4 regions of the Massilia sp. S19_KUP03_FR1 genome follow, and region 2 is predicted to be linked to each of the others. Evidence: predicted binding sites of a transcription regulator. Region 2 holds the regulator's gene; each other region holds the start of a gene.
What was found. The regulator sigma-54, encoded in region 2, starts transcription at its own class of promoters, with help from an activator protein. The targets are predictions, from matches to a motif close to TGGCANGNAANCTGCTTT.
Positions count from the first base shown of each region.

Region 1: a site for sigma-54 is predicted at 4,704-4,721, ahead of V6M87_RS08080 (PEP-CTERM sorting domain-containing protein). Genes of this name have one in related genera too.
Region 3: a site for sigma-54 is predicted at 5,413-5,430, ahead of V6M87_RS16140 (PEP-CTERM sorting domain-containing protein). Genes of this name have one in related genera too.
Region 4: a site for sigma-54 is predicted at 4,673-4,690, ahead of V6M87_RS16175 (PEP-CTERM sorting domain-containing protein). Genes of this name have one in related genera too.

Region 1 covers NZ_JAQQPS010000006.1:16,763-24,579, forward strand. Annotated here, with positions in the region: gene V6M87_RS08045 (methyl-accepting chemotaxis protein) at 1-725, opposite strand, end outside; gene V6M87_RS08050 (EVE domain-containing protein) at 983-1,444, shown strand; RNA gene ssrS (6S RNA) at 1,500-1,680, opposite strand; gene V6M87_RS08060 (cell division protein ZapA) at 1,726-2,034, opposite strand; gene V6M87_RS08065 (hypothetical protein) at 2,031-2,279, opposite strand; gene groES (co-chaperone GroES) at 2,545-2,835, shown strand; gene groL (chaperonin GroEL) at 2,876-4,525, shown strand; gene V6M87_RS08080 (PEP-CTERM sorting domain-containing protein) at 4,766-5,455, shown strand; gene V6M87_RS08085 (hypothetical protein) at 5,572-5,991, shown strand; gene V6M87_RS08090 (alpha-amylase family glycosyl hydrolase) at 6,056-7,684, opposite strand.
Region 2 covers NZ_JAQQPS010000014.1:163,009-170,825, reverse strand. Annotated here, with positions in the region: gene V6M87_RS17045 (hypothetical protein) at 1-1,409, shown strand, start outside; gene V6M87_RS17040 (PAAR domain-containing protein) at 1,431-1,694, shown strand; gene V6M87_RS17035 (hypothetical protein) at 1,703-2,662, opposite strand; gene hpf (ribosome hibernation-promoting factor, HPF/YfiA family) at 2,744-3,097, opposite strand; gene V6M87_RS17025 (RNA polymerase factor sigma-54) at 3,162-4,652, opposite strand; gene lptB (LPS export ABC transporter ATP-binding protein) at 4,656-5,411, opposite strand; gene lptA (lipopolysaccharide transport periplasmic protein LptA) at 5,411-6,001, opposite strand; gene lptC (LPS export ABC transporter periplasmic protein LptC) at 6,050-6,661, opposite strand; gene V6M87_RS17005 (KdsC family phosphatase) at 6,677-7,216, opposite strand; gene V6M87_RS17000 (KpsF/GutQ family sugar-phosphate isomerase) at 7,216-7,817, opposite strand, start outside.
Region 3 covers NZ_JAQQPS010000013.1:176,762-184,578, forward strand. Annotated here, with positions in the region: gene V6M87_RS16115 (hypothetical protein) at 1-7, opposite strand, end outside; gene V6M87_RS16120 (phosphatase PAP2/dual specificity phosphatase family protein) at 1-1,400, opposite strand, end outside; gene V6M87_RS16125 (bifunctional alpha/beta hydrolase/class I SAM-dependent methyltransferase) at 1,397-3,178, opposite strand; gene V6M87_RS16130 (CDP-alcohol phosphatidyltransferase family protein) at 3,175-3,810, opposite strand; gene V6M87_RS16135 (hypothetical protein) at 4,914-5,150, opposite strand; gene V6M87_RS16140 (PEP-CTERM sorting domain-containing protein) at 5,464-6,297, shown strand; gene V6M87_RS16145 (hypothetical protein) at 6,988-7,524, opposite strand; gene V6M87_RS16150 (hypothetical protein) at 7,591-7,817, opposite strand, start outside.
Region 4 covers NZ_JAQQPS010000013.1:185,712-192,638, reverse strand. Annotated here, with positions in the region: gene V6M87_RS16200 (hypothetical protein) at 443-763, opposite strand; gene V6M87_RS16195 (RHS repeat-associated core domain-containing protein) at 760-1,506, opposite strand; gene V6M87_RS16190 (IS481 family transposase) at 1,763-2,761, shown strand; partial or broken gene V6M87_RS16185 (DUF2199 domain-containing protein) at 3,243-3,767, shown strand; gene V6M87_RS16180 (hypothetical protein) at 4,115-4,531, opposite strand; gene V6M87_RS16175 (PEP-CTERM sorting domain-containing protein) at 4,716-5,312, shown strand; gene V6M87_RS16170 (hypothetical protein) at 5,452-5,913, shown strand; partial or broken gene V6M87_RS16165 (ATP-binding protein) at 6,166-6,458, opposite strand; partial or broken gene V6M87_RS16160 (IS21 family transposase) at 6,442-6,867, opposite strand.

The sequences.
Region 1 (7,817 bases), on a different contig from region 2:
TTGGAGGTGACGTCGATCTCGCTGGTCAGGTCGCCGCCAGCGACAGTGCGCGCCACCTTCACGGCTTGTTCCAGCGGACGTACGATCGAGCGACTGATGACGATGGCGGCAGCGATCGACAGCAGCACGGCCAGCAAGCTCGCGCCGATCATCACGTTGCGGCTCTGGGCAAAGTCGACGTCAGCAGCGTCGTTGATCTCGCCGAAACGGGCTTCCTGAAATTTGCTCTGCTCGGTCAGGTTCAGCGACAGCTTCTGCATAGCAGCGTAGGCACTGCCGAAAGCCAGCTTGCTGGCCTCTTCCATTTTGTCTTCCTTGCCCAGCACGAGCACTTGGCCGATCGCTGCCAAGTAGGTATCGCGCAGCACTTTTGCCTCGGCGTTCAGGGCCTTGCCTTTTGCTATCACCAGCAAGCCGTCGAGCTCATTGATCGACTTGTTGAGCAAGGCCGTATGTTCGGCCAGCTTCGTGGTTGCGATCGCCCGCTCGGCAGGATCACGCAAGACCGCCAATTGCGCCAGCCGGCCATAGCTGCTGCGGGCGCTGAGCGCTGCCGCATTGCTGGCACTTGCTCGTGGCCACACCTTATCGGTCAGCTCCGTGCTGGCGTCGTTCAGCCTGTCCATGGTCGACAGCGCGGTGGCAATGGTCACCAGCATCACGACGATGACGAGGCCGAACGCGAGCTGCAGGCGACGGGCGATTTTAAGATTGGCGAATTTCATGGAATAGAAGTCTTGGAAGGGGTCAGGCAGGCGGGGCGGAGCAACCTGGAGCACATAAGGTTGCCTGATGGAAAGCAGGCTAACGTAAATGTTTCGCCATTGCAATTGACCGACCATCAATACGTGTAAATTTGTGATTATTTCTCAAAAATTCGCTTAAATAACCACAAATTGTTGCAATAATCTATCCAAAGGACCATTTGACCGCGCGCCAAGTGGACGCCACAATTGCTGCTTTTATACGATTGGGAATACGCATGCGCTATTGGCTGATGAAATCCGAACCGCACGATGTTTCGATCGACGACCTGGCCGCCCATCCCGCAACCCCGATCCCCTGGACCGGCGTGCGCAATTACCAGGCGCGCAATTTCATGCGCGACCAGATGGGCAGCGGCGACCTGGCGCTGTTTTATCACTCGGGTTGCGCGCAGATTGGCGTGGTCGGGGTGGTGGAAATCGTCAGCAATGCCTATCCCGACCCCACCCAATTTGTTCCGGACACCTATTATTTCGATCCGAAAGCGACCCTGGAAACACCGCGCTGGGTATCGGTGGATATCCGCTTTGTCAGCCGTGGCACCCTGATTCCGATGAGCGCACTGCGGGCCGAGCCGGATCTGGCGGAACTGCGCATCCTGGCAAAAGGCAGTCGCTTGTCGATCACGCCGGTGGAACGGGCCGATTTTCTGCTGCTGCAAAAATGGCTGGAGAAATAAAACAGCAGGCGTAAAAAAACGGCTGCGCATTTCCATATGCAGCCGTTTTACGAATAATTACCCCGCCAGTGCCGTTCTATGCCGGCATCCCGAACCAAACGGTTCAAGGTGGTCGCAGTTAGTGCAGTTTCGGGTTCATCGAACGAGCGACGATCACTCCCACCAGACATATCCCGCAACCGGTGCACATAAATGGTTCAAGGAATATATGGCAATCTCGAACACCGCAGGGTGAGACGGAGTTTACTCGCTTGATACGTCATGTCAAACGAATTTGGCCGTCAGAACAAATTTTCTTGCGGCGTCAGTGCGCTGTCCAACACGTGATGCATCGCGTCGATTTTCTCCTTGACTTCCAAAATCGACAGACCCGACAAGGGCCCCGTCGATTTCACCGACAGGAATTCGGCGGCCACGCTGAGCGCGGCCATGACCGCGATGCGGTCGTTGCCTTTTACTTTGCCGGAGTCGCGCAGCGCCTTCATCTTGCTGTCGAGGTAGTGCACCGCTTCGCGCAGGGTGCGTTCGCCGCCCTCCTGGCAGGACAGGCGGTAGGGCTGGTCCATGATGGTGACGTCGAGATTGATCATAGTGGCGCCTCGGCGGTGGTAGTGGGCGCTGTCGCACTGGCTTCGGGCACGGCCACGGAAGGCAGCTGCGCGAGCAGTGCTTCGACGCGGCGCTGCGCTTCGGCCAGGCGATTCTGGAAGGCCAGGTTTTCGGCGCCGAGGATGGTATTGGCCTGGCGCAGGAGATAATTCTCGGTGCGCAGGGACGTGGTCAAGGCAGCGAGCTGCGTGATCTTGTCGGAGAGGTCGTGGAATTCGGAAATCATCCGTCACTATAGGGCGGACACCGTTTCAACGTCAACCGAATCGCACCGCAATGGATGAGTTTTCCTCGCACATTTCTACTCTACCGCTTTGCGTTAGATCAAGTGCCTGTAGTTAAATAAAGCACGAAGCGCCTTGAAATACCCTATAGTCGTCCCTATAATTAGCACTCGTTGGCAGAGAGTGCTAACAACCTGATTCCCGCCCCCGCTACCAAGCGGCGGTCGTATCTGTCAGTCCAAACCATTGAATTTTAAGGAGTTTTGCATGAACCTTCGCCCACTGCACGATCGCGTCATCGTCAAGCGTCTCGACCAGGAAACCAAAACGGCCTCCGGCCTGATCATCCCGGACGCTGCTGCTGAAAAACCGGACCAGGGCGAGATCCTCGCCGTCGGTAACGGTAAAGTGCAAGACAACGGCACCGTGCGCGCACTGGAAGTGCAAGTCGGCGACCGCGTCCTGTTCGGCAAGTACTCCGGCCAAAGCGTCAAGGTCGATGGCCAGGAACTGCTGGTCATGCGCGAAGAAGACATCATGGCCGTTCTGGTCAAGTAATTCACTCCCCCAATAACTAACACCAATACGGAGCTACACAATGGCATCGAAAGAAGTAATCTTCGGCGACGCAGCGCGCGCCAAAATGGTCGAAGGCGTGAACATTCTCGCCAACGCAGTCAAAGTCACCCTGGGCCCTAAGGGTCGCAACGTTGTGCTGGAGCGCTCGTTCGGCGCCCCGACCGTGACCAAGGATGGTGTCTCGGTCGCTAAAGAAATCGAACTCAAAGACAAGCTCATGAACATGGGCGCGCAAATGGTCAAGGAAGTTGCTTCCCGCACCAGCGACAACGCCGGCGACGGCACCACCACCGCCACCGTGCTGGCACAAGCCATCGTGCGCGAAGGCATGAAGTTCGTTGCCGCCGGCATGAACCCGATGGACCTCAAGCGCGGCATCGACAAGGCAGTTGCTGCCACCGTCGAAGAGCTGGCTAAAATGGCCAAGCCATGCACCACCACCAAAGAAATCGCCCAAGTTGGCGCCATTTCGGCCAACTCGGACTACTCGATCGGCGAGCGTATCGCTGAAGCGATGGAAAAAGTCGGCAAAGAAGGCGTGATCACCGTGGAAGACGGCAAGTCGCTGAACGACGAGCTGGACATCGTGGAAGGCATGCAGTTCGACCGCGGCTACCTGTCGCCTTACTTCATCAACAACCCGGACAAGCAAGTTGCCATCCAGGACAATCCATTCGTTCTGCTGTGCGACAAAAAAATCTCGAACATCCGTGACCTGCTGCCGATCCTGGAGCAAGTGGCCAAAGCCGGCCGTCCACTGCTGATCATCGCAGAAGACATCGAAGGCGAAGCACTGGCGACCCTGGTGGTCAACAACATCCGCGGCATCCTGAAAACCTGCGCCGTCAAGGCACCAGGCTTCGGCGACCGTCGTAAAGCCATGCTGGAAGACATCGCTGTCCTGACCGGTGGTCAAGTGATCGCTGAAGAAGTTGGCCTGACGCTGGAAAAAGTCACGCTGGAAGAGCTGGGCCAGGCCAAGCGTATCGAAGTGGGCAAGGAAAACACCATCATCATCGACGGTGCTGGCCAGGCTGCTGCGATCGAAGCACGCGTCAAGCAAGTGCGCACGCAAATCGAAGAAGCGACCTCGGACTACGACCGTGAAAAACTGCAAGAGCGCGTGGCCAAGCTGGCCGGCGGCGTTGCCGTGATCAAGGTTGGCGCTGCCACCGAAGTCGAAATGAAAGAGAAAAAAGCCCGCGTTGAAGATGCTTTGCATGCAACCCGCGCTGCTGTTGAAGAAGGCATCGTGCCAGGCGGCGGCGTTGCCCTGCTGCGCGCACGCGCTAACATCAGCGTCAAAGGCGACAACCCTGATCAAGATGCTGGTATCAAAATCGTGCTGCGCGCGATGGAAGAGCCACTGCGCATGATCGTGCAAAACGCTGGCGAAGAATCGTCGGTCGTGGTCGCAGCTGTCCTGGCTGGCTCGGGTAACTACGGTTACAACGCAGCCAACGGCACCTACGGCGACATGGTCGAAATGGGCGTGCTGGACCCAGCCAAAGTCACCCGTTCGGCACTGCAAAATGCAGCGTCGATCGCTGGCCTGATGCTGACCACCGATTGCATGGTCGCGGAACTTGCCGATGACAAGCAAGGCGGCGGCATGGGTGGTGGTATGGGCGGCATGGGTGGTATGGGCGGCATGGACGGCATGATGTAATTGCTGTTCGCTTGACCCGAAAAGCCTGCAAGGTACATGCCTTGCAGGCTTTTTTCATGGGCAATCGTACAATAACGGTCGGTGCCGGCTGTCGAAAAAGTTTACACATGGAAATATAAAATTCTTTCCGGAATTTTACCGCCTTGATTTTAAACGACTAATTTTTCCGGCCTGGCATTGGCACGATTCTAGCTAATATGGGTAGTACCATCCACCCACTGAGCATAGCTCATATCAAAAATGAAATTCGCTAAAATCACCGCCGTTATTGCTGCCCTGTTCGCCACCGTGCTGAGCGGCAGCGTGCACGCCACAACGCTGGTCTATTCATCGACGGGAATGATCGACTCCGGCACCGATGACAATGGCGTCTTCGGTATCGTTGGCAGCCTTGTGGGGGCTGGGTATTCGATTTCGCTGACGATGGACAGTTCACTGTTGCCGAGCAACTCGGACATGGTTACGGAAATTTCGCGCTCCGGCATACTTTTGGGAACTGCCACGCAAACCGTGACGGTTAATGGCGTAACGAAAAGCTATTTGTTCGATCTGACGAGTTCGGCGTATGCTGGCGAATATAGCTACGTGCGCAGCGAGCAGGGGCAGGTAGACTCGTTCATCCAGGGCACCGCGACCAACGGTCAGTACACAAATATGGAGCAGAGGGTGTATTCGTACACCAATTCAATGGACAGCGTTGCACTGATGTCACCGATGCACTATCAAACCATCGCATCAGACTACGGTTTCGGCTATTTCATCACGATTGGCACGGAAGGGTACGCGACATTCTATGGCACTCCAACGTCATACTCGATCGAGCGGGTGGGCCCGGCCGTCCCGAATGACGTGCCTGAGCCAGCACCTCTGGCCCTGCTGGGACTGGGCCTGGTCGCACTGGGCGTCAGCCGCCGCACCAGCCGCGCCTGATTGCCTTGAGGGAGAGTTGAACAGCCTGCAAGGTTTGCGCCTTGCAGGCTTTTTCATGGCTTGCCGCCCGCCCGCGGCTGGATTAGCATGCACCCATTGCACCGATCGAGAACGCCATGTCCCCTGCCCGTCCCACCGCTTTTTTGCTGACCCTGCTGCTCGCCTGTGGTGCTGCCGCGTGCAAGGACGACAAGCCAGTGGAACCGGGCAAGCCGATCGCCGCCGACACCAGCCGCGATACCGAGCAGGCCAAAGCGGCGTTGATGGCGCTGCCGGAACTGAAAACCTGGTCGGTGCAGATCGAGCAGGCGTCGAAGGGCGCGACCCATCCGGCGCTGATGGAAGACGGGCCGCAGACGGTCAATGGAAAAAAATACTGGCAGTTGACGTTTGCCGAGGATGGGGCAGAGGCGCTGCAGCGGCGCGAGACATTTCTGGTGGCCGAGCGGGGCGACGAGATTCTGGTGCGGGATTTTGAGACGGATAAAAACTTGACTCTGGCGCAGTGGCGGGCGAGCAGGCCGGTGGTGCGGTGATTTTTCTGGTTCGGCACACTCAGCATGGGTCCCGGCTTTCGCCGGGACCCATAACCCGCAAGCTTTACCCGACGGTGCCAAACCACGCGCCATACGCCGGCAAGGTAATTTCGCTACCGCTGATCGACCCCGGCAAACCGTGCCCTTCCAGCAAAGTCGCCGACGCCGCGGCAGGCCAGTTGAACGTCATCGCCTGCGCCGACAAATTGAAGCACCCCAGCACCGACGGGAAGCCTGCCAGATCACGCTGCAAGGCCAGCACCGGCTCCGGCGCATCGTGGAAGGTGATCTCGCCACGCGTGAGCTGTGGCAGCGACTTGCGCCAGGCGATCGCCTTGCGCGTGTAGTGCAAGGCAGAGTCTGGATCCTGCTCTTCCACCGATACCGCGTCCGCCAGGTGTGGCGCCGCCACTGGCAACCATGGCGTGCCGGTGGTAAAACCTGCATTCGGCGCTTCGTCGGTCCACGGCATCGGCGTGCGGCAGCCGTCGCGGCCCTTGAACTCGGGCCAGAAGGTGATCCCGTACGGATCCTGCAGCAGTTCGAATGGCACATCCGCTTCCACCAGCGCCAGCTCGTCGCCCTGGTACAGGCACGGTGTGCCCTTCAGCGCCAGCTGCATCGCCAGCACCAGCTTGGCCAGCGCAGGCGTGGGATTGTCGCGACCCCAGCGCGTCATCACGCGGATGCTGTCGTGGTTCCCCACCGACCATGAGGCCCAGCCGCCCTTGACGCGCTCTTCGAATTCTTCCACCGACTTGCGGATATGCCTGGCGCTGAAATCGGGCGTCAGGAAGGTGAAGCTGTAAGCCATGTGCAGCTTGTCGCCGTCGGCCGTGTATTCGGCCATCACGGCCAGCGAATCGTCTGCACCCACTTCGCCGATGGCCACTGCATCGTACTCGTTGAGGAGCAGGCGGATGCGGCGCAGGAAGGCGATGTTTTCGGGGCGCGTCTTGTCGTACAGGTGCGCCTGCATGCCGTACGGGTTGACGTCGGTGACCGTGGTCGAATCGCGGTTGTTGGCCGGCGGGTTGTTGCGCAGTTGCTGGTCGTGGAAGTGGTAGTTGCAGGCGTCCATGCGCACGCCGTCGACGCCACGCGCCAGCCAGAAGCGCAGCGCATCGAGGTGCGCCTGCTGGACTTCCGGGTTGTGGAAATTCAGGTCCGGCTGGCTGGCCAGGAAGTTGTGCAGGTAGTACTGGCGCCGGCGCGAATCCCACTGCCACGACGAGCCACCGAACACCGACATCCAGTTGGTTGGCGGATTGCCGTCCGGGAGCGGGTCGGCCCATACAAACCAGTCGGCCTTCGGATTATCGCGGCTGGCGCGGCTTTCGACGAACCACGGGTGCGCATCGGCGCAATGCGACATGACCTGGTCGATCATGATCTTGATGCCGACGCTGTGCGCCTTGGCGATCAGCGCATCGAAATCGGCCAGATTGCCAAACAGCGGATCGACGTCGCAGTAGTCCGATACGTCGTAACCGAAATCCTTCATCGGCGACTTGAAAAACGGCGAGATCCAGACGATGTCCACGCCCAGGCCCGCAATGTAGTCGAGCTTGGCGGTAATGCCGGGCAGGTCGCCGACGCCGTCGCCATTGGTGTCGAGGAAGCTGCGCGGATAGACCTGGTAAATGATGGCTTCTTGCCACCAGGGCGTGGTATTGGTCGTGGGAGTCGTCATGGAGGCGCCTGATGTCGGGGTCAAAAAAATTTGTAGAGAATATACATCAGCGGCGCATGTTTGGCATCGAATTTGTAGTCAAACTACAGACTTGGACTTGTGCGAAAGTCCGCACACGCGCCGCCGGCTTTTG
Region 2 (7,817 bases):
TTTTCTCACTCACGGCATATTGGAGCTATCGTAGCGAAGCCGACGGCACACGCAGGCTAACTAATGGGGAACTGAACATGCGACTTTTTGCGCTTCCGGCACTCGGGGCCGGAATTGCTCTGGTGGTGACGACCCTACTGGCAGCGAATTCCACCAAAGCAGTGCCCGCTGTTTCCACCACGCCCCAGCCAGTTCGAAAGCTGCACATGGCTCAGGTCGTGGGCTTGCAATGGCTGAATCCCCTTCAGCGACGCGATTACCCTACCGAATGGCAATTGCTATGGACTATGGGGCTGATCGGCCCGAATAAAGATGACGACAAAGTAATATCGAACCCAAAAAAATATAGCTCTTTGCAAGCAATATCCTATATAGCGGATGGAAACAATGGGAAAGCAAGCTTCAAGTATTACCACTATCAATATATCGAACAAATAACCAATTTATTCCGAGACATCTATTTCAGCGATTCCGACTATTTCTATAATGCACATTCATTGAAGGATAAAGCCACTTGGCGGGAGCTTGCCGGCATCCACGTGGAATATGCTCTTCCTGACGGGAAGCTTGATCAAGTCGATGCTGCTGCCGTTACGCGCGATAGCATCATCGACAGCTTTGATATCGGAAGCAAAAGCTTCCCGAATTCCTGGACCCGAAGCACCCCACCTGACGTGCGCATCAAGATGGGAGGACCGAACGCCGGTTTTACCTCGCTCGCGGCAGGCCTCGACTATCTGCAACTGCACCCTGACGAAACGGTCTGGGTAATGAACTGGGACGCCCCTAGTCACCCCAAGGATGCGCAAATCAACGAGAACATGGTCCTGCTCGTCCTGGCCGGCCAAGACTATAAAACTGACCGCGCATCACTGGCATGGCTGCCCTACCCCGCCGTCAGAAAAGCCAGCGCATTCGAGGCAAGCGACAACGGCCAGTCACGCCCCCTGCAAGTCTGGAAAGCCGCGCTCGACAAGGCCGCCGCGAACGCCGGCATCCAGAAAACCTCGATCGGCTTCGTCATCCACGACGCTGCCAACCTGCACCGCGACTCGTCCGACCGCCTTGCCGTGCTGGCCCGCACCATGACCGAAGAAGTCCCCGAACTCGACTTCATGAAGCAGACCTTCAATACCCCCGCCCTGCTTGGCGAAATGGGGGCAGGCACGGCCCTCACGAATCTCGCGCTGGCGATTGCCTACGCTAACCACTTCGGCAAGAACGTGCTGGTGGCCGGCACCACCGACCAGGAGGAGCTTACCGCCACGGTCGTGCTGCCGCCGCCCGTCGTGCGGCCGATCGTGCCCGGCGCACCCTGGTTCCGCGCCCGGGGCGGCAACCATGCCTATTTGCCGTGGTGGGGCTTGCGCCATGATGCACCGCGCTACCCGCAAGGTTTTTCGCAGTGACCCACCACGAAAGGACATGCCATGCGTCGCGTGATTCGATTGAACGATCCAACCAGCCATGGCGGCAAGGTCGTCGCCGCCGCGCCTAATACGACCGCGATGGGCGTTGCAGTGGCGCGCAAGGGCGACCGCTGCTTTTGTCCGATGAAAGGCCATGAAGTATGTGTGATCGCCGAGGGCGATCCGCATGTCCTGATCGACGGCGTACCGGTTGCGTTCGAGGGCCACGCCACGAGCTGTGGCGCGACGCTGATGTCAACCGTGCCGAAGAGCGGCTGCGGCTGAGCGCAGAATCAAAAAAGGTGCACATCAGGCGCCGTGATCAGGAAACGCTGCCCGACATAGTCGAAGGTGATCGCTTGATCCTGGAAAGGCACCATGCCGATCGTGCCGAACAGGCTCGAGCCCCCAAATGCCGGCTGCTTGTCAATCGTGCAGAACGATGCCCCGGTACCGGTACCTAGCCCAATCGGCCCGATATGGAACGCAGCGCGGATCGGTGCCGTGCGACAGAGCATCGGATGATTCCACGACATCGTTGTTACCGCCACCGCATCGCGTGCGCCGGCTGGCCCTACCAGCGCCAGCCAATCAGGTTCGTGAAACACAATCAATTGTGCAGGCGCGCTGCCGGTGTCGACGATCAGGGAAACGCGGCGCCGGTCAGCGAGCGTGACTTCGATGAGCGGGACCTGCCCATGCCCTTCCTCACTGGTCGTCATCGTGAAGGGCACGCTATTCGCATCCGTTGCGACGAGCGCAGCGGCGCCTTCGATAAAGCGAAAGCGGGCATGGCGCAAGTCCAGCGTCAGATTACCGTTCGCGAACAGATCGTTGCCGATGGTGCCCACCAGGGGGCCGACATCGGTCAAACGGCATCCGGTTTCCCGGTGGGCTGCATCGTCGGGGTAGATCAGGTTGAAGGTACGCCGTCCCAGCATGGCACCGACGCCGAACTGGCCGATCACGAGCTGCCCGGCGTTCGCGGCGTAACGCACTGGCAAGCCCGAGCGATACAACCGGCTGGTGCCTACCGCTGTGTCGAGCTGCATGCTGCACGCGTTACCGTCGAGTGTGACCGGCAGGACGATGGCGACTCTGTCTGTCACGAAACCCGGCTGCGCCTTGATCGCCCAATTGAAAGGATACCAATCGCTCGCCGCCGCGGCAGCAGTGAGCCACGTGAGTGCCAGTATCGGCACGCAGCATCGAAGCAAGCACATCATCATCGAATCAACCTTCTTGTTGAGCATGTTCTTTCGATGATAATTTATAAGTTACCAGAAAGCAAAAAAGGCGCCCATGAGGCGCCTTCCCTGTTCAGTTGGTATGCATTACACCGGGACGGCAACGCCCCCTTCAGTCAGGTGTTTGATGGCCTGATGGTCATGCTCGTGTACTTTTTCCTTGTATTTCATGACCTGGCGGTCGAGCCGGTCGATGAGCGCATCGACGGCGGCGTACAGGTCGTGCGAAAGGCTTTCGACGTGCAGCAATTTGCCGGACATTCGAAGATTGATTTCTGCTTTTTGTCGTTTGTCTTTTTCCGTCAGATTGTCGACGGTGAGGATCACGGCGATGTCGATCACTTGATCGAAGTGGCGGCGAATGCGTTCCAGTTTGGCCTGGACATATTCGCGAATGGCGGGGGTTACTTCAAGATGATGTCCACTGATGGTGAGATTCATACATAAACTCCTTTGAAGAAATGCCACGCTCGGTGCCGTACGCGATGCGCGCCGGTCGAACGCCTTACATGGACTTGCGCAAGGTAACAGGAGGGATCTTTAATGCTTCACGGTATTTCGCGACCGTGCGGCGCGCGATGACCATCCCCTGTTCCCCCAGCATGTCCGCGATCTTGCTATCAGAAAGTGGATTTTTAGGGTCTTCTGCTCCTGTGAGTTGCACAATCAATGCCCGGATCGCCGTCGAGGATGCTTCTCCTCCCGCATCGGTGGCGACGTGGCTGCCAAAAAAGTACTTCAGCTCAAACATGCCGTGTGGGGTCAGCATGAATTTCTGGGTGGTGACACGTGAGATCGTGCTCTCGTGCAGACCTAGTGTATCAGCAATCTCCCGAAGAACAAGTGGCCGCATGGCAACAGCACCGTGCGAAAAGAAATTCTTTTGGCGCTCCACGATGGCCTCGGAAACGCGCAGGATCGTGTCGAAACGCTGGCGCATGTTCTTGATCAGCCACTTCGCTTCCTGCAGTTGCGCGCCCATCTGGGCTTCGCTCTTGCCCTGCTTGAGCAAGGCGGCATAGGCGCTGTTCACGCGCAGGCGCGGCATCACGTCCTGGTTGAGCATGCACACCCACGCGCCCTTGACCCGCTTGACCACCACGTCGGGCACGACGAAGTCCGACACGTTCGACGCAAACACGTTGCCGGGGTGCGGATTGCAGGCGCGGATGACCACTTGGGCCTCGCGCAAATCTTCATCGTCGCAATCGAGTGCTTTTTTCAGCTTGGTGGTTTCGCGCTGGGCGAACCAGGTCAGGTGATTTTCGACGATGGCCAGCGCCATGCGCCGCGTAACCATCGGGATGCCCGCCATGCGCCGGATCTGCAGCGCCAGGCATTCGGACGCATCGCGTGCACCCACGCCGACGGGATCGAAACTCTGCACCAGCGACAGCGCCGTTTTCAGTTCATCGAGATCGATCTCAAGTTCTTCCGGCAGGCGCGCGTGGATGTCGTCCAGCGACTCCTCCAGGTAGCCATTGTCGTCCAGTCCATCGACCAGGATTTCGACCAGCGCGCGGTCGCGCTGCGACAGCACCGCCAGGCGCGCCTGCTCCATCAGGTGCTCGCGCAGCGTGGTGCCGGACGCTTCGATCTGGGGGCGCGATTCTTCGTCGTCGCTGCCCTTGGCGCGGCTGCTGTCGCTCCAGTCAGTGTCGCCGTCGTGGCTGACCTGCGCTTCTTCGCCGCTGCCGCCGCCCTCTTCTCCGCCACCTTCGGCCGCGCCTTCAGCAGGCGCCGGCGCATCCTGGCTGCCTGGCGCGGGAGGGGCTTCGCTCTGCGCGCCTGGTGCGTTGATGGCGCCGTCGCCCAGCAGCCGCACGGAGCGGTCGAGCGGGTCGTCGAGGCGCTCCAACAGCGGGTTGTCGGACAGGGCCTGCTCCAGCTCCTGGTGCAGCTCGAGCGTCGAAAGCTGCAACAGCCGGATCGACTGCTGCAACTGCGGCGTGAGCGCCAGGTGCTGCGAGGTCCGAAGCTGGAGTGATTGTTTCATCCCTTACATCCGGAAGTGTTCGCCGAGGTACACGCGCCGCACCGACTCGTCCGCGATAATATCGTCGGGACGGCCGGAGGCCAGCACCGCACCCTGGTTGATGATGTAGGCGCGGTCGCAGATGCCGAGCGTTTCGCGCACGTTGTGGTCGGTGATCAAGACGCCGATGCCACGCTCTTTCAGGAAGCGCACAATGCGCTGGATCTCGATCACGGCAATCGGGTCGACCCCGGCGAACGGTTCGTCGAGCAGCACGAAGCGCGGATTGGTGGCCAGCGCGCGCGCAATTTCAACGCGCCGCCGTTCACCGCCGGACAGCGACATGGCCTGGTTCTCGCGCAGTTTTTCGATCTGCAGGTCGGCCAGCAAGGTGTCGAGGCGATCGTTGATCTGGGCCTTCGACAGCGCCTTGCCGTCCACGGTCTGCAGTTCGAGCACGGCGCGGATATTGTCTTCGACGGTCAGCTTGCGAAACACCGACGCTTCCTGCGGCAGATAGGACAAGCCCATGACGGCGCGCCGGTGAATCGGCAGGCTGGAGATGTCGACGCCGTTGATTTCGATGGCGCCGGCGTCCGACGGCACCAGGCCGACGATCATGTAGAACGACGTGGTTTTGCCGGCGCCGTTCGGGCCCAGCAAACCAACCACTTCGCCGCATTTGACCTGCAGCGACACGTCGCGTACCACCAAACGTTTGCCATAACTCTTCTGCAGCCCCCGCACGATCAGGGTGCTGCCGCTGTCAATTTCCGCCATTATTTCTTACCCGCTGGGGCTGGGGCTGGGGCTGGGGCTGGGGCCGCAGCTGCGGCGGCCGCCGTTTTACGGGGTGCCAGGATCAGCGTGCCGCGGCCTTTGCCGACACGGCTCTCGCCACTGACGTCATTGCGCACCAGCGCGACTTCCTTGCGGCTGTCGTAGGAAATGAATTCGCCATCGACCTGGTTCGACAGGCGCGTGCCTTCCAGGTTTTTCACGGTCGCGTTGTTAAACAGCTTGGCCATCTCGGTGCGCTCGTCGTATTCGATGCGCTGGGCCTGCCCCTCCACCCACAGGTCCGGGCCGCCGTCCTTCTTCTGGCGGAATGTGGCCATCTTGCCCGGCACGGTGGTGAGCGTGACGCTCATGTAACCGTCGGCCGACGCCTGCAGCACGGCCTTTTCCGATTTCATGATCAGCGTGCCGCGCGTGAGGATCACGTTGCCGGTCAGGATGCGGGTCTGCGTCACTTCGTCGACGTCGGCCGAATCGAAGTCGATCACGGCCTGTTTCAGCGAGTCGGCCTTTTCGGCGCTGGCATGGAAGGCAAGCAGCGACAGCACGGCGGCGGCGAAGATTTTTTTCATGGGAATCAATCCTGGTTCAAAGGGCATGTGTCGGTTTTTATCGTTGAATTATTTTGGCGTCCGCGGCTGCGACACGATCTGGCCCTGGCTGACCACGTGCAGCTTCTGCGTTGCATTATTGGCCAGCATGCCGACGCCCGTCAGCCTGGACGTGCCGAGCAGGATCTCGACCGGTTGATCGGTCTTGACGATTTCATCGTCCGGCAAGGCGCTCAGCGCCTGACTGTGAATCTGCAGCGCCTGCGTCTTGCCAGAGGCGGGGCGCAGCACTTCCACGTCGCCCTTCATGTCGACCTGGTTCTGCTCATGCAGCACCTGCGCCGTTTTGGACGTGACGGTCATGCTCGGACGGCCGGGAGTCATGCTGCGCATCACCGGCTTGTCGATGTCAGAGACATCGGTATCGGGCCGGTGCGACAGCCTGGCGCCGGAAAGCACGTAGTGCGGCAGGCCGGCGGGCGACATGCGCACGTAGCTGAAGTTTTCGACGATGTAATCGGGCTCGCTCGATTTCACGTCGACGTTCTGTTCGCCCTGGTCCTGCGTCACCTGCACCAGCCAGAAGCTGCCCAGCGCCAGGAACACAGCGCCCAGCATCAGACCGATCAGGGGCCAGCGGTGCGCGGTGCGCTTGGAATGACTTTTTTGGCTGTTGGGCATGGGCTCAGTAACCAATCACGCGTAATAAGGCGCAAGCGCCGCATCATACGTGCCCTGGGCGCGCATCACGAGATCGCACACTTCGCGCACGGCGCCGCGGCCGCCGGCCGCGCGCGTGACGTAGTGGACGCGATGCTGCACGTCCGCATGACCGCTCGGCACGGCCACCGCAAAGCCGACCTTGGTGAGCAGCGGCAGGTCGATGACGTCGTCGCCGATGTAGCCGCATTCATCGGCCGTGACGCCGGTCGCCTCGAGCAGCTGGGCAAAGGCGACGCGCTTGTCGTGGATGCCCTGGTAGACGTGGGCGATGCCGAGATCGGCGGCGCGTTTCACCACGATGACCGATTTGCGCGCGCTGATGATGGCCGTGACGACCCCGGTTTTGGCCAGCAGCTGGATACCCAGGCCGTCAAGGACAAAAAAGGTCTTGCTCACTTCGCCGTCGGCGCTATAGGTCAGGCTGCCGTCGGTGAGCACGCCGTCGACGTCGAAGATCATGACTTTGATGCGTTTCGCGCGCTCGATGTGAGCAAGTGGAGGGGTCGACATCATCAGATCACCTTTGCACGGGTCAGGTCGTGGATATGCAGGGCACCGACCAGCACGCCGGCGGTATCGACCACCAGCATCTGGTTGATGCGGAATTCTTCCATGATGGCCACCGCGTCGACCGCCAGCTGCTCGGCCTGCACGCTGCGCGGGTTGGCGTGCATGACATCGCGCATGACGATGCTGGAAAAATCGTGGTCGCCGGCGATCAAGCGGCGCAGGTCGCCGTCGGTGAATACGCCGAGGGGGCGCTGGTCGGCGTCGACCACGGCCGTCATGCCCATGCCCTTCTGGCTGATTTCGACCAGCGCTTCGAGCAAGGGCGTATCCGGCGCGACCATCGGCAAGGCAGCGCCGCTGCGCATCACGTCGCGCACGTGGGTCAGCAGGCGCCGGCCCAGCGCGCCGCCCGGGTGCGAGCGGGCGAAGTCAGACTCCTTGAAACCGCGCGCGTCGAGCAGCGCCATGGCGATGGCGTCGCCCAGCGCCAGCGTGACGGTGGTGCTGGCGGTGGGGGCCAGGTTCATCGGGCAGGCTTCCTTGGCCACGAACACGTTCAAGTGCACATCGGCCAGCAGCGCCAGGCTCGATTGCGGCTTGCCGG
Region 3 (7,817 bases), on a different contig from region 2:
ATGGCATCGTCCACTCCGCTTAAAGGCCGATGTTCCGTTTGATTCCGCTTCGTCGACATATAAGCCGCCAGCCCCTCCATACTGCGCGGCCCGAGCGTGACGCCAGGTCTGGCGGCACGCAGCTGTGCCAGCAACTGCGACGGCGCAACTGGCTGCGGGGATTGGTCCGCTAGCCATGCAGCTGCCACCAGCGCGCTGCGCGAATAGCCGAGCGCGCAGCAGACCAGGACCGTGCGTCCATCCGCCTGCCACGCATGGATGGTGTCCACGGCGACGCGCAGATCGCTCTCGCTTGGTACGGTCAGATCAAGTACCGGTATGCAGCGATACACGCTGGGACGAACCAGCCGCGGGAGTTCCGCTGTGAGGTCGAGCACGGCATTCGCCCCGGTGCGGCGTAGCTCGGCAGCGGTCGGAAAACGGCCCAGCCAAAGTCCTTCTGCCACGCGCGACGCGCCTGGCTGGCCGCGTGTCCACCACCTGGCATTGAAAAAGGCGCCGCACAGATAGGGCGCCAACAGGCACCAGCTTGCCATTGGAAATGTGCCATCGGCCTGTTTTCCAAGGCCGTCTGGTCGACCGGCGTGATACTGCTGTGCGACGCAGGCGAGCGCGAGCGCGGTCCAGGCGAGCAACAAGCCTGCGGCGAGGGTGTCGCGCACGATGGCCAGCGATAGCAGCGCCATTGCCGCTGCACCGATGCCATAACAACGTGCGATCCGACGGGTTTGCTCGCACCGCAGTGCCCTGCCCGTCGGTTCGGAAAGCGGAAACGCAAACACGCACAGGCAGCCTGCCAGCCAGCCGCTGGGCACGTCGATGAAATGGTGCTGATAGGTCGTCAGCACAGACACGCCGATCAGCGCAAACCAGCCATGGAGTAACCACCGCCAGCCACCCCGCGCGCGCGCCGCGTAAGCCACCCATAGTATTAAGAGCAGGCTGATGTGAAGCGACGGTGCCTGATTGAATGGCTTGTCGAATCCGCCCAATAAGGTGAACAGCGTTCCGGCCCATCCATGGGCAGGAGGATGCTCGAAGGCGAAACGCAGCGGAAAGGCGACAAAGCAGGCGACCGAAATCAATTGCGCCGCCAGCAGCCGCTTTGCGTGCGTCAACAGCATCGCGCGTGTTGACCAAAGAAAGAAGGAACCGGCGTAGAAAAAATCGATCGACCAGTACGGCAGTATCGTCCAGGGAATGAATGGAATGTGCCGCTCCCACGCGAAGTACAGGGACGGAATATCGACGCGCTGGCTGGCAAGCCAGTTTGACCAGGCATAGGAGGTAAAAAACAGCGCGCCCATGCCGGCCAGCAGCAACGGCGCAAGCCAATTCGGTTTCGGGCCTGGCGGCAAAGGCAGCTGATCCGCCCGGATGCGTAGCCGCTCGTTCGTCACGCTGCGTGTCCAATCCGCCGTGCCAGGCTGACGGTGAAGATACCCCATGGATCAATGCGCTGCGCGATCTTCTCGAAACCCGCTTCGCGCACCAACTCGTCCATTTCTGCTTGCGGACGGCGCCGCATGACCCAGGCAGAACCCTGCCGGTGACTGGTCAGTGCGCGGGCGATAAATTCCAGTTGCGGATGCCACGGTTGGCCCGTGTAGATCAGATAGCCTCCCGCACCGACTGCCTGGGCCAGACCGCCCAGCGAGCGGGCGACCATGTCGTTGTCGCCGAACAGCTCATACAGGCCCGATACGATGGCAAGTGTTGGCGCCTTGAGTGTGGCGAGGCTGCGCGCATCGAACGCGTCGCCTGTCTCAAAACGCGCCAGGCGCTCGAGTCCTTTGCTGCGGATGAGCGCGCGCCCCTGCTGCACATTGATATCGCTGTAGTCGCGCAGCAAAATATCTTGTACCTCCGCGCCGTTGATGCGCGCCTTCTGCGAGGCCAGCGCATCGAGCACGTAGCGGCCATGACCGGCCGCGATATCGACAATGCGTACTGGCACGCTGGCATGATGCAGCCGAAGAATGGCATTCCCGATCAGTTCCTCGACGTGCTGCTTGCGCTGGCGGATACCGCGCCAGCCAATGGCATCGAGGTAATTGCGGTCGACCATACGGCCGATCCCGAAACGCCCCGCCGCCTGGTTGCGGTAGACGTAATCCAGGGTTGAGCCGGAATCAAAGCCCGTCTGATGCCCGAGCCTGACACCATCGGACAAAACACCTCCCAGCCGCAAGCCGGCGCGCGTCATGCCCCAGTACAAGGCGGCTGGGCTACCAGTGGCCGGTGGCTTGGCCAGGCGGTCGGCTTCATCCTTGAAACTACCGCGCAGGTGCGCCTGGCGCAGCGACACCGGTGTCGCTGGCGACGCCAGTTCGCGTCCAATGAAGCGCCGTATCGCCGCCACCGCTGGCGCGCGATCGCGTTCTCCCAGCGTGTCATGAAAGAAGCCGTCGAGCACGATGCACTCTTTGACATGCGAGCCGAGCCGCCCAAAGAATGCGTCCTGGGGTCCACGATGGACCACCCAATCTGCCCCGGAGATCAACAGCAATGTGGGCACGGTAATGGCCGCTGCGTTTTCCACAATGCGCTGCGCGGTGTCGTACAGATCGAGCAGGATATTGACGGCGATTGGCCGCGTGATGAGCGGATCCTGGCGATAGCTGGCGATGCGCGCCGGATCATGCGTCAGGTATGTTGGCTTCACGTAGCTGTTGACGAAAAACGTTCCGCGCAGCCGATACAGCAGGCGCAGTCCCGCGCGGGCAAATGGCACATACAGTTTCACCTTGAAGGCGGGCGAGGCCACCACCAGGCAGCGTATGCGCGGCGCGTAGTCATGCACCCAGGTGGTGGCCAGCACGGCGCCGACGCTTTGCGCAATGACGGATATCTGCTCGACCCGGATACCATAGGTGTCCGTGATATGGTCGACAAAGGTCTGGACATCGCGCACCGAGTCCGCCAGGCTCGGACTGTAGCCGCGCTCGCCTGGTGAACGGCCGTGACCGCGCGCGTCCCACGCGAAAAAGGCGTGGTCAGGCAGGTCCAGTTCATCGCACAGGTGGGCCACCCGGCCGGAATGCTCGTGCCCTCGATGGAACAGAATGACCGCATCTTGCGTATTTTGCGCATGCGAGCTGACGGCCGGCCAGTAGCGATAGAACAGCGATTGGCCATCATGGGTGACAAAAGAAGACTCTGACGGATTGCGTGTCATAAGATCGGCTCCGAAGATTGCGTTGAGATCTGCCTGGATTCAATGATTCCGCCGCGCACCCGCTTGAAAATGGTCAGGATCGACAAAGTCGACAACCCGATCCACACAATGTGACCCAGCGGACCAAGGCCCATTCCGAGCCCGATCCAGAGCGATAGCGCGCCAAGGATGAACGCACGGTCGCTCTTGCCGAGCGGCCCGTCGTAGCGTCGACTGGCGCGCGCCAGTGGCCCTATCAGGCCAGCGCATTCGACCAGGACCGCCGACAAGGCAAACACAAACACGTCGGCACCGCCAAACGCGCTTGTCTGAACAAAAGGGGCGATCAAGGCCAGGTCGGAAACGATGTCTCCCAGCTCGTTGAGATATGCGCCCAGTGTGCTTTGCTGCCCGTGCTCCCGGGCCAGCATGCCATCGATGGCGTTGAGCGCCATCCGCATGAAAAGCCATGGCGGCAGGATCAGAAACAGCGCCGGCCGCTGTGCCAGCGCCGCGACCAGAGCGCCGACCACCAGCGAGGCAATTGCTGCAAGCACGGTCACCTGGTTGGCGCGCACCCCGCAACTGGCAAGGCGTCGCACCAAGGGCCGAAGCCACGCCTGGAACTGCGGCTTGATCTGATAGAGGGTCATGGCATGCCGCCTTGCTCCAGCGCGTGTGTCGCGCTCAATATGCTGATCGGTGACGTCGAAAAAAGCTGTCGCAGTGCTGACTGGCTTGCAAGATCCGGCGTGAAGATAGTTGCATGGAGGAATGATCGTCACATTGACGCTGGGCAAGTCCCGTCAAAGGCTGCGCCTGCGTTCATCGCATCATTGACTGGTGTGTCGGGTAAGAGGTTGCGGCCGTCATCTACTGGCTTGCGGGTTTGTTTGCACGGGCGCTCGTGGGGGGCCACGATGGTAATGCAGCCTGACTGGCCAAGGTAGAAATAATATGGTATCCAGTTAATGCGCCGTCGACTTAATCCAAGTGATGTGAACGAAAAGTGAGAAGTTCAAATCAATGGACAAACGATGATATTTTATACATTCACTGCACTTTTGTCTCAGCTTGCGATTGCACTTATATGGTTTTTAATCGTAGACTTGGGCAAAAACGATGCCGATATCAGAGGTATTGGCGTGTATCTGGTACTGATTAGTGGGATTCCGCTTATCACACATTGCCTTACCAATATTGTGATTTGCAGGGTACTCAAAGACCGGCCATTCATCATCGCTTTCCTCTTGTCTATTTTCATCTACATCGGTGAATTCGTTATATATCTCGAAATAGTGACTGGTTCGGGCAGTGGACATTTTGATCAAGATATAGTTATTTTCTTTTCATTTTCGCTCATCCCGATGATCTCTAATCTTCTATTATTTTGGCTCGTCGGAATCAGGCACAGTGATTTTTTTGAAGGATGCAAAATACAAAGGGTATGGAAAAGGAAAAATAGCGGCCTATTGTTATAGGCCGTTGTGAGGGTGACTTTGTCCATTTGCGGAAGAACGCGAAGCTGGCGCACGACAAGGCGTCGGGGCGCAAAGTCTTGCCCCTGCTGACAGACTACACCGCGCTCTTCAAGCAGTTCGGCGACAACCCGGACTGCAAGCGGTGGTTGACGGACTCGGTGTTTGATGCGACGTATCAGAAGCGCCTCACAGGCACGACGGCCGCGCCAGGCCAGCGGCCGTCGCACCCCGGGTCTGTGCCTGAGACGTCAAGTCAGTCGGGCGCATTTTCTCGTTTAACAAATAAAACCCTTCCCGATCGGCGCCAGCTGTGTTTCCCGGTCGAATCGCGTCGGCGCAGCCTGCCCCGTTTGTGCAGCCGCCATACCGCGCCCAGCATCGGCGGCGAACGGTTCGGCGGCAGCAACCGCGTCGACCAAGCGCTCCACCATGTCGACGCCCTCGACCGGAAACGTTCCGCCCCCCTCCCGGTAACGCCGCAGCTTGTACAGGAAGTGGCGCTCCGATCCCATTATAAAGTGTCTATTCCGAGATGCCATTCTCCTTCGCCAGGGCCGACACCGACCTGTTCTCCGGCGGCATCATCTGCCGAAGAATGGCTTCCTTGCGTTCTGCTCGATACTGGTTCACTGCACGTCTTTGCTCCGCCCCGCATGGATTAAATTGATTCAAGTGACGCGACATCTATCCTGACATAGGGGGAACTGTCGATAATATTTACATGGTAACGATTTTGGATTAGCTAAGGCTTTGTAAACACAGAGGAATAATTATTGGCATCGAAATTGCTTGCAATGGTGAATCCAACCATAAAGAAAGCTCGCCATGAAAACGGAACGTTTGATTGCTTTTTTCGGAGGTTTACTGGTGTCGGCGGTGACGCAAGCTGGGCCGTTGCTCGAATCGCTCGACTATGTTCGATTTTATGGGTCGAACGACCCTGCTGGCTGGTATGCCTGCGAGAACCGCACAGGGGCGGGATGCGCTGGATCGGTTGCAGTGCCAGAAACCAACTGGACTCTGAATTTCAAGGCCTCGGGCACGGGTGGATATGGAATCCTGAAAGCGCGTGCGGAGGTCGAGCTGACAGGCGATGCCAGCCAAGGCGAGTTCCCATCCTTCGCTTCCGTCGGCGCACGTACCAGCTTCCGTGACGTGTATGTATTTCATGGAGGCAATGGAACTGGAACTGCGCAATTCAATTTTGCCGTGGACGGCATCGCTGACAGTAGCGGCGGCGCGACTGCCCGCAGTTTATTTCAATATGTTCCCGTGATTGGCGGGTACGAAATGTGGGATCAACAGCGGAATTTCGAAGTGCGAGACGGCGTTGCGACTGTCACTGTGCCATTTCAATTCAACCGGCCCACTGAATTCATCATCGGTTTCTACGCACTGGCACAGATCTGGAGTTGGGAGCCAGACAGCAAGGCGGTCGCCGATTTCAGCAACACAGCTATTTTGAATCAAATTATCGTTCGAGACGAGCGCGGGAATCTGGTGAAAGATTTCAGTGTTACAGCAGAGTCAGGTACGGACTATACGGCGACGGGAGTCGTGCCGGAACCGACTACTGCCCTACTAATGCTGGCGGGCATACTCGCATTGGAAGGGGGACGTCGTCGGGCATTATTGCAGAAGCGGGTTGTTTCTCATTGATGAACGCAAGGCCACTTCGGCGCTGGTGCGGCGCTGGGAACTGTCCGCACCATCGTTGACACGGCAGGTGACGTATCCGATGCAACCCAGGCGCAAAGCTGTGACATCCTTGTCAATGCAGTGGAAGCGATTATTGCTGGCCTTCCACTAAGAGACGCTTGAAGTTCCGGTTCGGGTCGGATCCGGCCCTACCGATTTCAACAACTGTTCGCGCATCCGCTAGTGGCGAGCCGACTGCCATCCTGACTGCAAATAGATATTCTGCTCGCGGTACGTCGTGCGAATGGAATCGATGTTCTCGACGGTGTCCTTCTGCATCAGTTCAAGCCAGTTCCTCATCAAACGCCTCTCCATCCTCCGAAATCGGCCGGTCCGTCGCCGGTTCAATGTGCGGGTTTCGTGTTCTATACAAGCATGATGGTTGATCCGGAAATACGGTATGGCAGGCAGAACCGCGCTGTGGGACGCCAGCGGGTCTGCCATGGATAGTACGAATAACAATCCACGCTAAGCTGCCGGCCGATAGAAGAACCCTGGTCCGGCAGATCGACAGTGTGTTAGCAGGCACGGCGCGAAGATTGAAAATCCTTGTGTCGGTGGTTCGATTCCGCCCCCGGGCCAACAAGATTGCTGCTCCTTGCCCCCCGAAAGCGACCGAACTCATGCATATTTGTCCCGCTGACCTGGTAACTACCCCCGACTATAAAATTCGACGATCTCATCGCGGATTGCCGTGGCCAACTCGTTTTTCATATGGCCGGTCAGTTTGATCCGCTGTCCCAGCGCATCGGCGTACACATACGCCGACTGGACATGCCCGTTATTGCTGCTAACCGACTCCGTCATGACCCCGAAGCTCTTGACATCGTGCGACGCCAGTTGCTTCGATCCGTTAGCGAATCTGAGCCCGGCCGGCTGGAGAAGAATGACGGTTTTTTTGGCGCCGAAGGCGAACTTCAGCACCAGTGCCGGGCCTGCAAGGGCAAGGACTGCCACCGTTCCCATGTGCCGGTCGAGAAAGCGGCCACCCACCATCGATTGACCGAGAAATAGCATGCCGATGAACAGGCCGACATACACGGCGATCAGGAAAATTGCCGTCGCGCCGGGGGCGCTGGCTTTGCCAAACGCGCCCGAACGGCTTGCCTTGACGATCAGTTCAATGGACCCGTCGGCCTGTGGGTTGGCCTCGTACTGCTTGTTAAATGAGCTCTTCATATCTTCCATCTTGAAAATTGGTTTCCAGCGAATCGAAAAACGCGGCCTCACGCAAGGAGATCAGGGCCGCCGCGGTCATTTCCGTCCGGCTTCGAGCGCCGCTTGTACCACGGCGTCGCTCCAGTTGAACGTGCGGCTGCCGGCGCCATCCTCGCCGCCACTGAGTGTCAGATTATTATTTGTGCCGAACGAAACGCTCAGAGCCTGAGTCGCTCCAAGCCGGGTAATGAGCAGGCTGCCCCGGTCAGGTCGCGCCGTGCCCGCTTCATGAACGGGACTCATCACCTGGACCTGCCAGGTGT
Region 4 (6,927 bases), on a different contig from region 2:
TAGAACGCGCGTTAGCGCTGTACCCAATCGTAGCAAGGGGAATTGCACATCTTATGAGGATAATGTACCCATTTTTAGACTGGGATCTCAAATTGTTCTTCGACCCCGACGAAAATCAAAGCCGCCTACCTGTTTAATGGCCAGCTGGCACCGCCGGAATCATGATTCAACGACGTGCTGCGCAAGGGGCCAAAAGCTGTCGGTTTCGTGATTAAAAAGGACGACGGAAAACTTGGTACAAAAACGACCGAGGAAGGCGTGCGCAACGGTCGGTCCCGGCTTACCCGCTCAACGCGTCACGCAAAACGGGACTTCTGTCGTTGCATGTAACGAATTAACCTTAGGGAACCGCTGATTAATTCAGGATTTCCCGGAATTTCGCCTGTAAGCCCTTGATTTATAAGAGCACAGCTTCCCTGGATGCGAATAAATCAGCGCCTCCTTAGCGATGATAGTCAATGTTTAAATTGAAGCCTTCTTCGAAAAAATGCATAACCCTTTCGACATCATCAACGCTTTCAATAGTAAGGTCGTCAAGCATTACCATGACTTTGACATCGTCAGCTTCAGGATAGTGCAGTACGTGAGTAACTGCGAGTGCCCCGGAAAAACCCTTTACACTTAACGGTTCCGTATGGAAAAGCGGATAGCTAAGTATAACCGCCGAGCCAATCTCAGGGACGGCAGCTAACGCAAGCGTTCCTGTAACAGTACCAATAGAACTTGTTTCGGTGAAAACACTAAAATCGATATAAATTTTCATTTTGGAAAAGGCCTATTAGGAATCCAGATTTCTGTTGACATTAAAAATTCTTGAGACATATCACACCCCATTAGTTGGCCTAGCGACAAAATTGCATTGATGCTTTTAATTCTTCCAGCGAGACCGTCGACATGATTAGTCCACTTGATTGTACCAAACATCTCTTTATCATCGACGAGCATCTCATTTTTTTTGACTCTTGCGGCGTCTATTACCTTCCTAGCTTCCTCCTTAAGTGCTCTACAAGGATCTTCAGATTTAACGCATACTCTATCAAATACAGATTCCTGATCGGGTGTCATTCTTTTTGGACGCTGCACTGAAAACATGCCATCAAATGGATTTTTTAGATTGGGCCATGGCAAAGATGTAGTGGTCGGGAAGGAATTGTCTCCATCTATTACTGGTGGCGGAGCATTCGAGCAAACTATAAAGAAACCGGCAATTTTGCATCCAGACAATCCGCTCGGATCGACCATCGATAGTGGATTTGACGAGGCATATGCATAGGTATTTAGGCCGCCTTGAATTCCAATAACATCACTTTGAACGAATCGCCCAGTGTCAGGGTCGTAGTCGCGATGAAGATTGTAGTGGAGTCCGCTTTCCACATCAAAGTATTGACCTGGGAATCGTAATCCATAGGAAAATCTTCCTACGCCGATGGGATCTTCAACGGCCAAATTATTTCCAAAAGGACTAGAAGTCCAACTCCACTTAGGCCGATTTAATGTGTCCGTGATCAGCCTCGGTGTGTTAATTTGGTCGGCATAAACATAATTGATGGTTCCATTTGCGAATACTGCAACCGGCTGATCACCCAGCCATATGTGTTCAGCGAGAGTAGCGCCTGTTTGATCAAGCTCAGCAATAAGATGGCCTCGCTCGTCATATGTGTAGCGACTCGTGGGATCATGTACCCATCCGCAGCTGGCCAGTCTTCAAGGCCAGGCACGTTTTGCGTACACTGCTAACTACCGACAAGCCTTCGCTGATCTCATGACCCAAGCCCTGCATAGCCAAGCGCGAACGACGCACCTAATTCGCGAAGAAATCAAGAACTCCAAGCTCTCCCAAGCAGAGTTAGCAAGGCTCTACAACGTCACGCGGCAGACGATCAGGAAGTGGCAAGATCGCGAAACGCCGCTTGATGGTTCGCACTGCCCCAAGACGATGAATACCACGCTGACACCGGACCAGGAACTTGTCGTTGTCGAGCTGCGTAAAACGCTTCTGCTGGCCACCGACGATCTGCTCGCGGTAACACGCGAGTTCATTAATCCGGCCGTCTCTCGTGCCGGTCTCGGCCGTTGCCTGCGCCGTCACGGCGTGTCGGACTTGCGCGATCTCGTTCCTGTGTTGGACGGCGAAAAGCCCATGGCCAGGAAAACCTTCAAGGATTACGAGCCGGGCTATCTCCACGTCGATATCAAATACTTGCCGCAAATGCCGGACGAGACATCCCGGCGCTATTTGTTCGTCGCGATCGATCGTGCAACCCGTTGGGTCTTCATGGAAATCTATGCCGACCAGTCTGACAGCAGCAGCACCGATTTCTTGATCAAGGTAAAAAATGCCTGCCCGATCAACATCGTTAAACTACTGACCGATAATGGCAGCCAGTTTACGGACCGCTTCACCAGCAAGAAGAAGGACCCCGTCACCGGCGATCGCATCCCGTCTGGCAAGCACGCCTTCGACGTTCTCTGCAAAGCCCTGGCGATCGAACATCGGCTTATTCCACCTCGCCATCCACAAACCAACGGCATGGTGGAACGCTTCAATGGCCGCATCAGCGAGATCGTTGGACAGACCCGTTTTGGTTCCGCTGCCGAGCTCGAATCGACGTTGCGCAACTATCTAAAAATCTACAACAACAGCATCCCACAGCGCGCTCTCGAACACCAAACGCCGATCCAGGCACTGAAAAAATGGCACGATAAAAAGCCAGAATTATTCGTTAAACGTGTCTATAACCAAGCGGGTCTTGACAGGTAAACTGCTTTGGCTACCGTTTCTCATAGGAGAATTCGACAGACACCGCTTCAGCCGGTAGCAAAAAAACAATCGCCTTCGGGCGATTTTTTCCTTGTCCGAAGCGAGCAGGGCACCCGAGGAAACCGCACGACGCACCGTTTGCGCACTTTTCTACTCACCCTGATATCGCCTGTAGATCCGCAAAGTATTCCAGGCGACCGGCAGGGTCGCGTCGGTACTGCCCAGTTGCAGAAAGAAGACAAAACGCCCGTCAACGTCAGATCCAGTGAATGCACCCCGATGATTGCCCCCGGGCGTTGAATGTCCCGATGTGTCACGCCGGGCTACGCGCCACTCGTGAACTTTTCGTTGACAGAAATCTTCCAAAATGCCCGTTTGCGATGGTACCGAACCGGACACCACTTTCGTGCGCGTGACCGCCAATTGGCGCCCCACCCAGCCACCGAACCCAAATGATTGAAGTGTCAAACGAGGCAGACGAATGACGTTCGAGTTTCATTGCAAAGGTTGCGGCCAGATCCATCAAGGCATGCCGGCACTCGACGCGGCCGCGCCGTTGAGCTTTTACGCTGTGCCGCAGGACGAGCGTGCAGCGCGCTGCCAGCTTGATACGGATGCCTGCATCATCGACGGGCAGCAGTATTTCGTCCGTGGCTGTCTCGAGATCCCGGTGCACGGCGAGTCCGAGCAGTTCTCCTGGGGCGTGTAGGTGTCGCTCAGCGAGCAGAGTTTCCAAAAATGGGGCGCATGTTACGCGTCCGAGCAGCGTGCGCATATTGGTCCTTTCTTTGGCTGGCTGAATGCCGCGCTCCAGCCATATCCGGACACGGTGAACCTGAAGACCCAGTTTCATCTCAGGAACGGTTTCATTCGGCCATTCATCGAACTGGAACCGACCGACCATCCGCTGGCGGTCGAGCAACGCGAGGGGATATCAGTCGAACGGGTCGCACAGCTCTACGCAATCGTGGTGCATGACGGGGAGGGCGGTAACGATGCTGTCTGAGTCTGTCTCCGCCTGCGATGACTTCTCCTCGCTGATTGGGAAGCGCGTCGACGCATACTTCCACGCCGATGGCTAGTGGCACTTCTTCGTGGCGCTGCGCGCCGAGGAGGGGCGGAGCATCGTGTTTTCGACCGAAGATCGTGGTTTGGCCAGGTATTTCGAGGTGTTCCCTCTGAAGTTTGCGGTTGAAGCCACCGAGGGGCGTCAGGGGTGTCGTTCGAACCGCTCCTCATCGAGACGGTACGCCCGCTCTGGCGGCTGGAATGGCTTGAGCCCACGCCAGACGATGGCCAGTTCCTTGGCACCGGCCCCATCATGTTCACCATGCGGGTGCAGGCCCTGCTTCACTATCGGCAGTGCATGTTGCGTGCGTTCTGGCAGGCGTTACGTTGTCGGACAGCGCGGGGCGGACTGTCCTCTCGTCCGCTTCGGACAGCGCCCCCTTCAACGTCGACATAGCGGTCGAGCCCGCAGCTGTCGCGCTTCTTCTCGAGGGCTTCGCGGGCGCTTGAGATTGTCGCGAGCGCATTGCATCGCGGCGCTCGCGACGGTGGTGCGTGAGCGTCCAGCTGTCGGGATCGGCAGCGCGACACGCGGGAACTTTTCTTGCAATCCCGGCTGGCAGCAGGCCGCCTGAGCCGGTTCAACGCGTTCCAGGCCGTATCTTCCTTCAATAGCGCCTCCATCCGGCGCGCATCTTCTCCGTCCACGTGGCCATTGAGGAAGTCGGGCAGTCGCACCAGCAGGCGTTGTTGTTCATCCATGGCTATTGCCTTCCTGGGCGAACCAGCGCGCCATTAAGAAGAAACATTTCCGGCTAAGTCTTGTCGAGATTTTTTACATGTGCGATGAAAAACGTTGCTCGGTACACCATAAGTTCTTGTTTCTAAACTGCAATTTATAGCTGGCGCGAAAATTGCTTATTCACAATTATTTTGATTGATGATTATGAAAAAGCTTTACTTCAGCCTTTGTGCCCTTATTGTTTCTTTGGCCGCCATCAGTGGTGGCGCTAGCGCAGGGGTTGTCGATTTCGAAGATTTTGTGGTCCAAATTGGAGCGCCACGTCCCCTAATTATCGACAAGGGTCTAACGTTTAGCGGCACCAATATGGACGTCTACGGTCCGTACGTCGGCGGATTTTTTGTACCAAATGGTACCTTCTGGCTGCATACCAACCATTATTTCATTACCACTATTACTGCCACCAGTGGCGCTGATTTCTCGATGTCGCAGCTGGACATGGAATTGACCAGCCTTTTTGATTTACAAGCCCAAGAGTACGCCACGCTCGTCGGCCATAGGGCGGACGGCCTTACCGTGACCACAGATATTCTGGTCAGCGCATCGGGTTGGAACACATTCATCCTGAGCGGATTTAACAATCTGACGTCTCTTGACATCTTCAAGCGCGAACTTGGTGAAGGTTCCCTGGGCTTTGATAATCTCGTGTTCAACGAGCAGGCCATCCCGGAACCAGGGTCGATTTTCCTGCTAGCACTGGGTTTGTTCGGACTGTCAGCGGCGCGCCGTCGTCAGCGCTAACGTTGCATTGCGGGCATTCCGATGCAGGCAGCCGTGCTTGGATTGTTCGTGCATTGACGGGCTGTTAAAATTTGCGCTCCACTTTCCATGATCCATTTGCAGGAGCATACAAATTTTACGTTTTCTACTCGGCGCGGTGATGGCACGGCCAAGGCTGACAATCGCTGTTGCCTTACTGGTGCTGGTGGCCCTGGCCGCCACGATCACCTACACCGGCTTGCTGGTCGTAGGCGTATTGGCCGAATATCTCGGCACAAGCCGGTTCGTCGCGGGCCTGCTGCTGGGCGCTCTGTTCGCAAGGTTGCCCTGGATTAGCAGAGGCAAGCTTCGTATCGTCGGGCTGTTGCCGAAGCCGGTTCGTCTGCCATTGATGGCGAGCCTGCTCACACTTTGCTTGTTGCGCTTTTTGATGCAAGGGGACGCCGTGTCGGCCCTTTGCGCAGGCTTGACGATGATTTTTGTGCTCGCCTTTCCCTTGTGGAAAAAACGTCTGTTCGCGCGACTCTCGCCTTCTGCATTCAACTTTGCAGCGGGCCGAAATGCGGCTGTCGCCGCCGATAACACAGTGATTGAAGGTGACTTCAGAGAAAGAAAAGACTGATGCCGTCGTTCGAACTTTCCACAGGCTGTTCTCCTTCGTTTCAGGAAAAAATCCACATTCAGCGGTCTGTGGCAGTGTAGTTCCTTGCGCCAACTGTATGACCGCGTGCCTTGAGGCCTGGTGTAGCGATCATTCAGGCCAACGCACAGGCACCCAGCATGCTGCTCTGATACCAGGTGTCAACGGCGATTTAAAACTGATACGTTTTCACCACCAGCATGCGCTCGATTTTTCTCTCTTCTCATAACCCGTTCAGCCAGCCTTGCCGGCGCCGATGCACTTGACGGTACCGGCCTGCCGCGGGTGTTTAATGCGGTAGTTTTCGCCGGCGATCGGCACGACATGTGCGAGGTGCAGCAACCGGTCCAGCAGCGCTGCCTTCAACGTCGCGTCCTGTGCAAACGTCGCATCCCATTGGCCGAACGGCAGGTTGCTCGTCACGATCAGGCTGCCTTTTTCGTACAGCGCCGCGATCACTTGGAAGAACAGGTTGGCCTGCTCGCGCTCATTGGAAGGTAAGCAATTTCATCAATGATCAGCAGCCGGCGCCGGCGCCGCTTCGGCGATGCGCTCGATCACGATAGCGGGACGCGGTGCGGGTGGTTCCGGCGCCGCTGCCTGCGGCCGCGCGGCAGCGATGTCGCCTCGCCATGGCTGCGCCAGTACCTGCAGGTAAGCCACTTCATTTGCCATCCGTTCGGACGGTTTCTCCTGCGTCGTGCCGTGCACACGCGCGTTGGCGACCTCGCGCAGCGAGCGTGTCACCTCCACGTTGGCCGTGATGACATCGAGCTGCAAACCGCTCTGGTCCAGGCGGCTTGCCAGCGGCACGTAAAACGACCTGCGCAAATAGCCGTTGAAGCGCTCGACCTTGCCCTTGGTCTGGGCCCGGTACGGCTGGCACAGTTTGATCCTGAAGCCGCTGTGCCTGGCGAAGTCGAGGAAGCCGGCGTGGTTTCAAGGCTGCTCCGCAAAGCAGCTATCTTCTCAAATCGGTGTATCAGTTTTCAATCG